DNA from 3 places in the Psychrobacillus sp. NPDC096623 genome. Region 2 is predicted to be linked to each of the others. Evidence: predicted binding sites of a transcription regulator. Region 2 holds the regulator's gene; each other region holds the start of a gene.

Region 1 (4,223 bases), on a different contig from region 2:
CCGTGAATTTGCAGTAACTGGTCTTCGTTTAATATTAGCTAACGAAGGAGAGGTAGTGGCTGCCAATCAATTAGGTAAAATAAAAATGTGGACACAAATAATAGCGATTTCTTCCCTTTTATTGGGGAATATATTCTTTGAAATGTTCCATATTCCTTTTGATATGATCATGCTATATGTATGTCTATTCTTTACAGTCTGGTCAGGCTGGGATTATTTTTATTTGAATCGTAAGGTATTATTAGATTCTAAGTAGGAAGGAAGTACTTCATGAAAGCAGAAATTATTGCAGTAGGTTCGGAGTTATTACTTGGACAGATTTCTAATACTAACGCACGTTTTATATCCAATCAATTAGCAGAGATTGGTCTAGATGTATACTATCATACGGTTGTTGGAGATAACGCGGATAGACTTTTAGAATCGATTCAAACAGCAGAAAAACGAGCAGACCTCATCATTTTCACTGGTGGATTGGGTCCTACAAAAGATGATTTAACGAAGGAAACTATAGCGAGGCATTTAGGTTTGAACCTAGTCTTAGATAATCATGCAATCATATATATTGAAGATTTCTTTAAACGTATGGGTCGTAAAATGACAGAAAACAACAAAAAACAAGCCCTTGTTTTAGAAGGCTCTACTGTACTAGAAAACAAACATGGGATGGCACCAGGGATGTTGCTTTCTACAAAAAGTCATTCATATATGTTACTACCTGGTCCTCCGAAAGAGATGGAGCCGATGTTCCAATTCGAGGCAAAGCCATTGCTTCCGAAGCTTCTTTTAGATGAAAATGTAATAATGTCTCATGTCATTCGTTTTTATGGAATTGGTGAAGCAGAACTGGAAACAGAAGTACAGGATTTACTAGACAACCAAACAAATCCAACCCTTGCACCACTTGCCTCTGATGGTGAAGTTACACTTCGATTAACAGCAAAAAGTAATTCAAAAGAAGAAGCTTGGAAAAAGATTGAAGCCTTACAGGGTGAAATACTAAACCGTGTTGGTAAATTTGTTTATGGCTACAATAATGATTCTTTGCCTTCAAAACTGAGAGATATCCTTATTGAAAATGACCTGACTATTTCAGCGGCAGAAAGCATGACAGCAGGACTATTCCAATCGGAGCTTGCTGCAGTACCAGGAATTGGAGAAGCTTTGGTGGGTGGGATGATAACCTATACGGAAGACGTAAAGATTAAGCATTTAGGCATCGATGCTGAAGTTATCGAGAAATATAGCGTAGTTTCTAGTCAGTGTGCAGAGCAAATGGCACTTCGCGTAAAAGAAAAATTCCAGACGGATATAGGCGTTGGTATTACTGGAGCAGCAGGTCCAGATGGTCATGGTGGTCAACCAGCAGGTACTATTTGGATTGGAATTGCCATAGGTGATACGAAGTCCTTTACGTATAAACTAAATCTATCCGGGTTACGAAACACGAATAGGATTAGAACAGTTAAGCTGACAATCTATTATTTGATACGTTTGTTGCAAGAACAAAAATTAGCAGATATTTAATTTTGATTGATAAAAACGGCCCAAAATTCATTTTTGTGCCGTTTTTCACTCCCAAAATTAAATTGTTGCAAAAAATAAACGAATGAACGTTCGCTTTTTTCTTGTAAATTTCTCAAAGACCGAGTATAGTAAGAGTAGAAATAAAAAACATCAACATTTCTTTTGAGGAGGAAATTTAATTGGCTAATAATGATCGTAAAGCAGCTTTAGATATGGCGTTGAAACAAATAGAGAAACAGTTTGGTAAAGGTTCTGTTATGAAACTAGGAGAAAAAACAAATCTAGAAATTGAGACTTCTTCTAGTGGTTCATTAGCATTGGATGCTGCACTAGGTATAGGCGGATATCCACGAGGACGTATTATTGAAATATACGGTCCAGAGAGTTCTGGTAAAACAACTGTTGCGCTACATGCCATTGCGGAAATACAAAAAACTGGTGGGCAAGCAGCATTTATCGATGCAGAGCATGCATTAGATCCAATTTATGCACAAAAACTTGGTGTAAATATTGACGAATTGCTATTATCACAACCAGATACAGGAGAGCAAGCACTTGAAATAGCAGAGGCGCTTGTACGTAGTGGAGCAATTGAGATTTTAGTAATCGACTCGGTAGCTGCTTTAGTACCTAAAGCTGAAATAGAAGGAGAGATGGGAGATTCTCATATGGGTCTTCAAGCTCGACTAATGTCTCAAGCATTACGCAAACTTTCAGGTGTTATTAATAAATCGAACACGATTGCTATTTTCATTAACCAAGTTCGTGAAAAAATTGGAGTAATGTTCGGAAATCCGGAAACTACAACAGGTGGACGTGCTCTTAAATTCTATAGTTCTGTTCGTTTAGAAGTAAGACGCTCAGAAGCTATTAAACAAGGTACCGATATTGTAGGTAACAAAACGAAAATTAAAGTAGTAAAGAATAAGGTAGCTCCACCATTCAAAACTGCAGAAGTAGATATTATGTATGGTATAGGAATTTCTCAAGAAGGAGAAGCTGTTGACATAGGATCAGAGTTTGATATTATTCAAAAAAGTGGTTCATGGTATGCGTATAATGGAGAACGTATAGGTCAAGGTAGAGAAAACGCAAAACAATATTTAAAAGAAAATCCTTCTATCAAAGCTGAGGTTACAGCAAAAATCCGTGAATCACTTGGAATGGCCGCAAGCGCTTTAACGATTGGTGCGCATGAGGTCGAAGAGGAAGAAGATGCGGAATTTGAATTGTTATTAGATGAAGAATAATATCCCGATAGTCTCTCATTTATTTGGGAGACTATTTTTTTTGAAAGAACAACTAATCTTTTAGCAAATGCTGTGTACTGCGTCGACTCCAGCGGGAACAGCAAAAGCGAAAGACTTCATGCTCGAGCCGTGCCCGCTGAAAGCGTACTCCTAAAGCGAAAATCAGCATTGTTCGGATTTCACTATAAAATATGCTTTCATGAAATTGATTCATACGGAAAGGTTTATTTTGTCCTAGTTTGAATATATTATTCTTCCCTTCCTTGACAGAGTATTTCTACATCTATACAATTAAAATTGTATAATTTCTTTATTATTAAATGATTATAGGCATTGCGTATATGTTTTTATATATACGTGCCGACTGAAACTAAAAAGTATAGCAATAGGGGGTGTTCGAATGACAGAAATTATCATCTCCGCTTTGCTTGGTCTGATTGTCGGTGCCGTTGTTGGTTATATTTATCTGAAAAACGTGAACGATTCAAAAGTGACTGGTGCAAAACAATCTTCAGCAATCATCATAGATGAAGCAAAGCGAGAAGCGGAAGCGTTGAAGAAAGAAGCACTTTTAGAAGCCAAAGATGAAACTCACAAATTACGAAATGAAGCAGAATCTGACATCCGTGAACGCCGTATGGAACTGCAAAAACAGGAAAATCGGTTATTACAAAGAGAAGAGAACCTTGATCGTAAAGATGATGCTCTAAACAAGAGAGAAGTAGGTCTTGAGCGTAAAGATGATGCTCTAACTGAAAGACAACAGCATATCGAACAGAAGGAAAGCAAAGTGGATGAACTAGTTAAGAAACAACAAACTGAACTAGAAAGAATTTCTACTCTAACTAGAGATGAAGCGAAAACAATAATTCTCCAAGAAGTAGAAAATGAACTTGCTACGGATATTGCTGTAATGACGAAGGAATCGGAAACTAGAGCTAAAGAAGAATCCGATAAAAAGTCTCGTGAGATTCTTTCCCTAGCGTTACAACGTTTTGCAGCAGATCATGTTGCTGAAACAACTGTTTCTGTAGTTAACTTGCCAAATGATGAGATGAAAGGTCGCATTATTGGTCGTGAAGGTCGAAATATTCGTACACTAGAGACGTTAACAGGAATCGATTTAATCATTGATGATACGCCAGAAGCCGTAATTCTATCAGGCTTTGATCCAATCAGAAGAGAAACTGCCCGTTTAGCACTTGAAAAGCTAGTACAGGATGGACGAATTCATCCGGCACGAATTGAAGAAATGGTTGAAAAGTCTAGAAGAGAAGTTGATGAACAAATTCGTGAAATTGGTGAACAAACTACATTCGATATAGGTGTTCACAATTTACATCCGGATCTTATGAAAATTCTTGGTAGACTTCGTTATCGTACGAGCTATGGTCAAAATGTGTTAAAACACTCAACAGAAGTTGCCTACTTATCCGGATTGTTAGC
Region 2 (4,223 bases):
ATCGATTGAATTTGTAGAGGCATTACCAAAAACAGCTACAGGAAAACTGCAAAAATTCCGTTTACGCGAAATGTACTGGAATGGCCCTAAAAAGGTAAATTAACAAAAAACTCACTCCGGTGGTTTCACCGGAGTGAGTTTTTATAGGCTTCTTAATAGTACTAGTATTAGAGATTTTGTTTAGTAGAGGTTTCAGTAATGTTATTCGCACCACTCCAATAAAAACATGTTCAAGTAACGGATACTTAAGTTGAAGAAGAAATTGTTATTAACATACGGTAAAAGCTCAGTTCACAATGGATTGAGGATTTTATTATTTAAAAAAGCGTTTGAGCTCTATGCTCTCAACGCTTTTTGTATATGGTTAGTTTGTTTATTACTAAGTAAGAGGGAGCCGTCACTTATTGAGTTTCAAGTGAAACTGTTAAAGGATAATCGACATCGAAAAGTAATATCGCTTCAGTGAGAAGATGGATATCAATAAGAATTTGCTCTTTTATATGTTTAAAGGGACATTTATAGTAATCATCTATTAATCGATTTAGTTCTTTATAAATTAATGCTATAGGCAATAATACTCCCCCTTATGATCTATAATACCTGTTTTTTTATTATGTAACAAATCGACTATAATTGGAAGTATTTTAAGTAATAATTTTTGAAAAAGAGAACAAAGGCCATGTGGAATTGAAGAGTTGTTTAGGTACAAAAAGATCACTTGATTAATAACCAAGTGATCTTTCATAGTTAATCCCTAGCTTACTTTTTTCAATAATTCTTAGTGCATCCTTTAATAGTTTAATATCGATCAATATTTGTTCCTTCAGTTGGAAGTTATTGCATCTATAATAGTCATTTATGAGTTTTTTAAGTTCTTCTACAATTATTTTCATAGGTTACGACTCCTTTGTAGTTATGTATCACCCATAAATAAGTATGTAATTTAACCTATGTAAGCTTATAGAAATAATACCCACATTTTGTTATTTTCAAACTCTTTATATTATATTTTAGAATATAATATTTTTCAAAACAAAACCCCTCAACCATAAAGGTAAAGGGGTTTTTCGATGATTTCAACGAAAATGTCCACTTTTCGTTGAAATATGATATCGGCTCTTCGTTATTTTAAGTAATATTAAGTAGATTGTCAAGTCTGTAAATACTATTGAATATTGCGATAAACTCCAACAACTTTTCCAAGAATGCTAACGGAGTTTACGATGATTGGTTCCATGGAGGAATTTTCAGGTTGTAAACGGAAATAGGATTTTTCCTTAAAGAACCGCTTCACTGTCGCTTCATCCTCGTCGGTCATTGCTACAACAATATCACCATTATTTGCTGATTGCTGTTGTTTTACAACAACATAGTCACCATTTAAAATTCCTGCTTCAATCATACTGTTACCCATAATCTCTAACATAAATAAATTATCATCAGATGTACCAAAAGTTTCTGGCAGCGGGAAAAATTCTTCAATATTTTCAATTGCCGTAATTGGCAATCCAGCAGTAACTTTACCAACTAGTGGCACATGAACTACGTTTTGTTTTTCAGCCATGCTTCCTAAACTGTCAAGGATTTCAATGGCACGTGGTTTAGTTGGATCTCTTCTGATTAAACCTTTACTTTCTAATCGAGCTAAGTGTCCATGGACAGTAGAACTTGATGCTAAGCCCACAGCTTCTCCTATTTCTCGAACGGATGGTGGATACCCTTTTTTGCGTACTTCTTCTTTTATAAAAGCTAGAATGTCTTCTTGCCTTTTAGATGCTTTCTTCATTTGTTCACCTCTTTAAGAGTAATTACTATCCTTTTCTATCTTATTAATAGTATAACAGGCTACGAACATTAATGCAAACATAGGTTCTAATTAGTGTTGACAAAAACAAACGTTCGCATTATTATTAAATTATACATTACGAACACATATTCTATTAGGGGGTATTTTTAATGACCTGGATAAAAGAAAACTATTTTCTATCATTTTTTGTTGCTGGAAGTATTGCTTTTATAATGTTTATAATAATCTCGAAATCTTTTTCTACAGATGAGAGTCAACATATTAATATAGAGCAAGGCGATTCTTTATGGGAGTTAGCACATGAGTACGGAGTTAATGAAGATAAAAAAGTATGGATTAATAAGGTAATGGCGATGAATAACTTGAAAGATGAACATATAAAAGCAGGAGAAATACTTAAAATTCCAGCCAATGAAAAAAGTTACCACTTCGATAATGAAACGGAGTTAGCAGGCGATACAAAATGAAATCAGTTATCTATTGTCGTGTGAGCACTGAAAAAGAGTCTCAAGAGACCTCTTTAAAGAGACAGGAAGAGGAACTGTTAGAATTTGCAAAACAAAAAAGCTATGAAGTGGCAAAAGTATTTATTGATCAACATAGTGGTTATGATGTTGAGCGTGAAGGCTTATTAGAATTACTTGACTATATAAAAGAAAATGAAATTAACGCTGTATTTGTTCAAGATGAAACTCGAATAGGTAGAGGAAATGGAAGAATGGCAGTTCTACATCTACTCCAAAAAACAAATACCTCTGTGTACACTTTACAAGATAAAGGGGTCATTAATTTAAATGAAATGGATTCTATGCTCCTCGAAATATTAGCGCTTGTGGAGGAATATCAAAGGAAATTACATAATGCTAAAATAAGACGAGGGATGAAAAAGGCGGTTTCCAAAGGATACCGACCAGAAAAAAATTTAAAGACAAAAGGAAATCCTGAAGGAAGGGAAAGAATAGATGTTCCTGTAGAAGAAGTTGTTAGACTACGGAATGCAGGTCTTACCTATGAGGAGATTTCGAGCACTTTAAAAGGATTGGGTTTTAACATTAGTAAAGCAACCGTCCATCGACGTTATATTGAGTACATAGAAACACATGGAGTGAAATGACTTGCACTCTGTGTGTTTTTTCCTTACCTTTATATAAAGAGAAAGTGAAAGGATGCGTTAAAATGTTAAGTAAAGAAAAACTAGCAAGAATTAGCGAGCTGTCTAAAAAATCTAAAACAACAGGACTTTCAATTGAAGAAGCAAAAGAACAGAGTTCTTTACGTAAAGAATATTTGGAAACTTTTCGCTCCACAATGAGAGATACTATAGAAAGTGTAAAAATAATTGACCCTGCTGGAAATGATGTAACCCCTGTAAAGGTTCAAGAAGCCAAGAAAGGAAAGTTTCTGAATTAATTAATCATTTCAGAAACCATTGATAATACAGACATTCTTGTCTAAACTAGAAATATAGAAAAAATTTGTTTGAGAGGATGTCATTCATGTCATTACAATCCGATTTATTAGCAATTAATACGGTTCGAACTTTGTCTATTGATGCAATCGATAAAGCTAATTCTGGTCACCCTGGTTTACCAATGGGGGCTGCACCAATGGCTTACACTTTATGGACAAAACATTTACGTCATAATCCAAATAACCCAACATGGTTCAACCGCGACCGTTTTGTATTATCTGCAGGTCATGGTTCTATGCTTTTATATAGTCTACTTCACCTTGGTGGCTATGATTTACCTATGGAAGAGATTAAGAACTTTAGACAATGGGATTCTAAAACACCTGGACATCCTGAATTCGGTCACACTGCAGGAGTAGAAGCAACAACTGGTCCACTTGGTCAAGGAATCGGGATGGCAGTAGGTATGGCGATGGCTGAGGCACACTTAGCAGCTACGTACAATAAAGAAAACCACTCTATTATTGATCATTATACTTATGCATTATGCGGTGATGGTGATTTAATGGAAGGTGTAGCTGCAGAAGCAATTTCTCTTGCTGGCCATCTTCAATTGGATAAATTGATTGTATTATATGATAGTAATGATATTTCTTTAGATGGTGATTTAGGTAAATCATTCTCAGAAAATGTAGAAAAACGATTTGATTCATATGGTTGGAACTATATTCTCGTAAAAGACGGAAACGATATCGAAGAAATTTCAAATGCTATTGATAAAGCGAAGTCTCAAAATGATAAACCAACTCTTATTGAAGTGAAAACTGTTATCGGCTTTGGTTCTCCTAACCGTTCTGGTAAGTCAGATGCTCATGGTATGCCTTTAGGAAAAGACGAAACTCTTTTAGCTAAAGCGGAATATAAATGGTTATACGAAGAGGACTTCTACGTTCCTGAAGAGGTTTATGACACATTCAAACAAGCATCTGAACGTTTAGGTGTTCA
Region 3 (4,223 bases), on a different contig from region 2:
TCGGTCGATAACAACTTCTATATTATGTTTTTTATTTTTATCTAAATTGATATCATCATCTAAATCGATTAACTCTCCATCGATACGTACACGAACGAAGCCTTCTTTTTTCATTTCTTCCAGAAGCTTTACATGCGTTCCTTTACGACCTGAAACAACAGGCGCGAGCACTTGCATCTTTGTTCTTTCTGGATATTCGCTTAAACGATCGACCATTTGTTCAATCGTTTGCGAAGAAATTTCAATACCATGATTTGGGCATATCGGCTTTCCAACTCGCGCATACAATAAACGCATATAGTCGTAGATTTCCGTCACAGTTGCTACGGTAGAACGTGGGTTTTTACTCGTCGTTTTTTGATCAATGGAAATAGCTGGTGATAGGCCTTCAATAACATCGACATCAGGCTTCTCCATTTGACCTAAAAATTGTCGTGCATATGCTGATAGTGACTCAACATATCGGCGTTGTCCTTCCGCATAAATCGTATCAAAAGCTAATGAAGACTTTCCTGAGCCAGAAAGTCCTGTCATTACAACTAGCTTATCTCTTGGAATTTTCAAACTTACATTTTTTAAATTATTTGCACGTGCTCCTTGAACTACAATTTCTTTATTTTTCAACAGATATCACCCTTCCAGCTTCAGTTCCAAAATTGCGTCTCGTAACTCTGCAGCTCGTTCAAAGTTAAGCGCTTTTGCTGCATCTTTCATTTCTTTTTCTAGATCCTGTAGAAGCTTTGCTTTTTCTTGAGTCGTCAATGGTTTGCCGCTTATTAAACGTTGTGCATACGTTTCTTCCTCTTCTGCAACTTGTGACGCACGAATAACATCGCTTATTTTCTTTTGAATTGTTTTTGGTGTAATACCATGCTTTTCGTTATATTCCATTTGAATAGTTCTGCGACGTTGTGTCTCGTCAATCGCTTTTCGCATGGAGTCTGTCATTTTATCTGCGTACATAATAACTTCTCCATTAGAGTTACGTGCAGCACGCCCAATCGTCTGGATTAAAGAACGTTCAGAGCGCAAAAATCCTTCTTTATCAGCATCTAATATTGCTACTAGAGATACTTCTGGTATGTCTATACCTTCTCGTAACAAGTTAATTCCTATTAATACATCGTACGTACCTAATCGAAGTTCTCGAATTATTTCTGTACGTTCTAGTGTTTTTACTTCTGAATGTAAGTATTGAACTTTTATCCCAATCTCTTTTAAGTAATCCGTTAGATCCTCTGACATTTTTTTTGTAAGTGTCGTTATTAATACTCGCTCGTTTTTGGCAGATCTTTCATGAATTTCATTGATTAAATCATCTATTTGCCCTTCAATTGGCTTCACAGTTATAACTGGATCCAATAGTCCTGTTGGACGAATAATTTGCTCAACCATTTCTGGTGTATGCTCAAGCTCATATGGTCCTGGAGTTGCGGAAACAAATATAGCTTGGTGTATATGTTTTTCATATTCATTGAAAGTTAAAGGACGATTGTCTAGAGCAGACGGCAAACGGAAACCATAATTTACGAGCACTGATTTTCTCGCTTGGTCTCCATTATACATTCCTCTTACTTGGGGTAATGAAACGTGACTTTCATCTACTACGAGTAAAAAGTCTTCTGGAAAATAGTCTAGTAATGTATAAGGCACTGCACCTGCTTCTCTTAATGTTAAATGCCTTGAGTAGTTTTCAATGCCTGAACAAAAGCCCATCTCTTCCATCATTTCTAAATCATATCTCGTACGTTGTTCCAATCTTTGGGCCTCTAAAAGCTTATCCTCACTTCTTAAATAAGCCAGTTGTTCCTCTAATTCTTTTTTAATATTTGCTAAAGCTAGTTTCATCTTCTCTTCCCGGGTAACGAAATGAGAAGCGGGGAATATAGCAACGTGATCACGTTCACCAAGAATTTCTCCTGTTAGCGCATTAACTTCTCGAATTCGATCGATCTCATCTCCAAAAAATTCGACTCGAAGACATTTTTCATCACGGGAAGCGGGGAAAATTTCTACTACATCTCCACGAACACGGAACTTTCCACGTACGAAGTTCAAATCGTTTCTTTCATATTGAATGTCTACAAGTTTACGCAATAATTGATTACGATCAATCTCCATTCCCGTTCTTAATGATAGAACGAGCTCTTTATATTCCTCTGGATTACCTAGACCGTATATACAAGATACAGATGCGATAATAATGACATCTTTTCTTTCAAACAAAGAAGAAGTTGCAGAATGTCGTAGCTTGTCTATTTCCTCATTAATACTTGAATCCTTTTCTATAAATGTATCGGTTGATGGTACATATGCTTCTGGTTGAAAATAATCATAGTAGCTTACGAAGTACTCCACAGCATTGTTCGGGAAAAATTCTTTAAACTCGTTATATAATTGACCCGCTAGTGTTTTGTTATGTGCCATCACTAGTGTTGGTTTATTTACTTGTTGAATTACATTTGATATTGTATATGTTTTACCAGTACCAGTTGCACCTAGTAAAGTTTGAAACCTTTTTCCTTCATTAACACCTTTTACTAATTCTTTTATTGCTTCTATTTGATCTCCCGCTGGCTCATACGGAGCTTGCAAATCAAATTTTTGTTCCATACATAAGCCTCCCATTTTTTGAATAATTTCAGTTTAACATACTCTTTTTTTGATTCCTAATAAAACGAACGTATGTTTTTTGTTATCCATAAAAAGCCACTTATACAAGTGACTTTGAAAGCTATTCCTATTATTAGATGTTTCTTGCGCTACTATAAAAATAGAATTTCAAACGAAAAAAACCACTCTAATAAAAGTGGTTTTTTACCTAGGATTGAATTATTTTGGACTGTTAAGTTGATGAAGAGCAGCTGTATACTCCATAAATGCTGCCTTATCTTTTTGATCTAACGTCTCATCTATCAATGCTAAGAGACGGTTACTACTTTGTTCCCGGTGGACAATGTTCAAAAACATATCAAGATATATTTCGTTTAACAAATTTTCCGCAGAGCTTTCCTTCCCTGCCTGACCCATAGCTTTCAAGAAATCTGCGTATGAATATTGTTTGTCCATCTCCATCACCCCGATGCCTTTTTTCTATTATATAAAAGCATCGAGATTGTTGCAATCATTTTAAGAAAATTTAGTCTATATAGTAAAAAGGGAATATTTTAAATATTCGTTATTTTTACTTGCTTTACTTCCAAAATTAACTATAATTGAGATATATAATACAAAGGGGTGGATTTTTATGTCGAATAAAGTAGAAGAAAAATCTTTTTTCATTTCATTTGAGACCGCTGTACTTCAACCTATTGTAGTGAATAATACGATATTTACAAAGGTAACTAACTTTTCAGGGGAAACCAATATAATTAATAAAAAGCCTTTTGATATTGTTCGGCATTCTTGTTCTTTTTACGGCTCTTCTTTTCAGCATACTGCTCGATTATCGAGGGAAGCAATTGGAAATTATTTTAAGCTACCTATTCTAATAGCACATGACTTCGGAAATCCATGTATATTCATACCAATACTTTCTCCAAAATCGGATTTAAATGTTTGGTTCTCTTTTAAGGCAATAGCTTCCTTTTATCCTTCGGACGATGGCTGTGTAGTCGTTCTAACAAATGGTCAAAAATTAACAGTTCCATCATCTCCTCAGACAATAAGTCGACAAGTTGGATTTGCTAATATACTAAATATGCACTTACTAAAACGGATGAGTAATCTGATGAATACTGGTTACATTACTAAAAAATTTCAAAAAGACTCCCAGTACTAACGAAATTATTCTACTACGGCAAAATAAATTGATAAAAGTTCTTCGACTCTGTTGCGGAGCCGAACGTTTAGGTAACGTCGATGTTCTTCATAACCTCCATGAAAAAATACATACTCAGTGAACATATCATCTCCTTCTCCACGAAGAACTTTCATACTGTGACGCCTCATATACATATGCGTCTGTTTCAATTCTTTCTGAACTTGCTTTCCTGCTTCTTCTACTAAAACGATATACGGACGCTTCAATTTAAATGGAGCCTTTTCAAAAATAGTTCGATCTTTTTCTAAAATAGTCAAAACCATTGGAAGATAAATCATGTTTTCGAAGTATGGGATTGCTTCTTCCGGTATTAATGGCATAACTACTCCTCCTTCTTTCTAAAAAGAACGTTTGTTCTGTTTTTAATTATACTATCTCCTCCGAAAAATGCAACTGGCAA

Evidence for each region. The regulator LexA, encoded in region 2, represses DNA repair genes until DNA is damaged. The targets are predictions, from matches to a motif close to CGAACATATGTTCG.
Region 1: recA (recombinase RecA) is a predicted target of LexA. The motif match lies at 1,607-1,620, and genes of this name have one in related genera.
Region 3: uvrB (excinuclease ABC subunit UvrB) is a predicted target of LexA. The motif match lies at 2,679-2,692, and genes of this name have one in related genera.

What each region holds. Positions count from the first base shown of each region.
Region 1 covers NZ_JBIWER010000001.1:71,295-75,517, reverse strand. The annotation lists gene pgsA (CDP-diacylglycerol--glycerol-3-phosphate 3-phosphatidyltransferase) at 1-256, shown strand, start outside; gene ACIQX2_RS00395 (competence/damage-inducible protein A) at 271-1,527, shown strand; gene recA (recombinase RecA) at 1,707-2,777, shown strand; gene rny (ribonuclease Y) at 3,178-4,223, shown strand, end outside.
Region 2 covers NZ_JBIWER010000002.1:460,326-464,548, forward strand. The annotation lists gene ACIQX2_RS06980 (long-chain-fatty-acid--CoA ligase) at 1-103, shown strand, start outside; gene ACIQX2_RS06985 (hypothetical protein) at 402-572, opposite strand; gene ACIQX2_RS06990 (hypothetical protein) at 723-893, opposite strand; gene lexA (transcriptional repressor LexA) at 1,166-1,786, opposite strand; gene yneA (cell division suppressor protein YneA) at 1,957-2,274, shown strand; gene ACIQX2_RS07005 (YneB family resolvase-like protein) at 2,271-2,921, shown strand; gene ACIQX2_RS07010 (DUF896 domain-containing protein) at 2,984-3,217, shown strand; gene tkt (transketolase) at 3,304-4,223, shown strand, end outside.
Region 3 covers NZ_JBIWER010000005.1:193,650-197,872, forward strand. The annotation lists gene uvrA (excinuclease ABC subunit UvrA) at 1-624, opposite strand, end outside; gene uvrB (excinuclease ABC subunit UvrB) at 631-2,613, opposite strand; gene ACIQX2_RS14605 (IDEAL domain-containing protein) at 2,833-3,069, opposite strand; gene ACIQX2_RS14610 (competence protein ComK) at 3,248-3,781, shown strand; gene ACIQX2_RS14615 (YhjD family protein) at 3,787-4,143, opposite strand.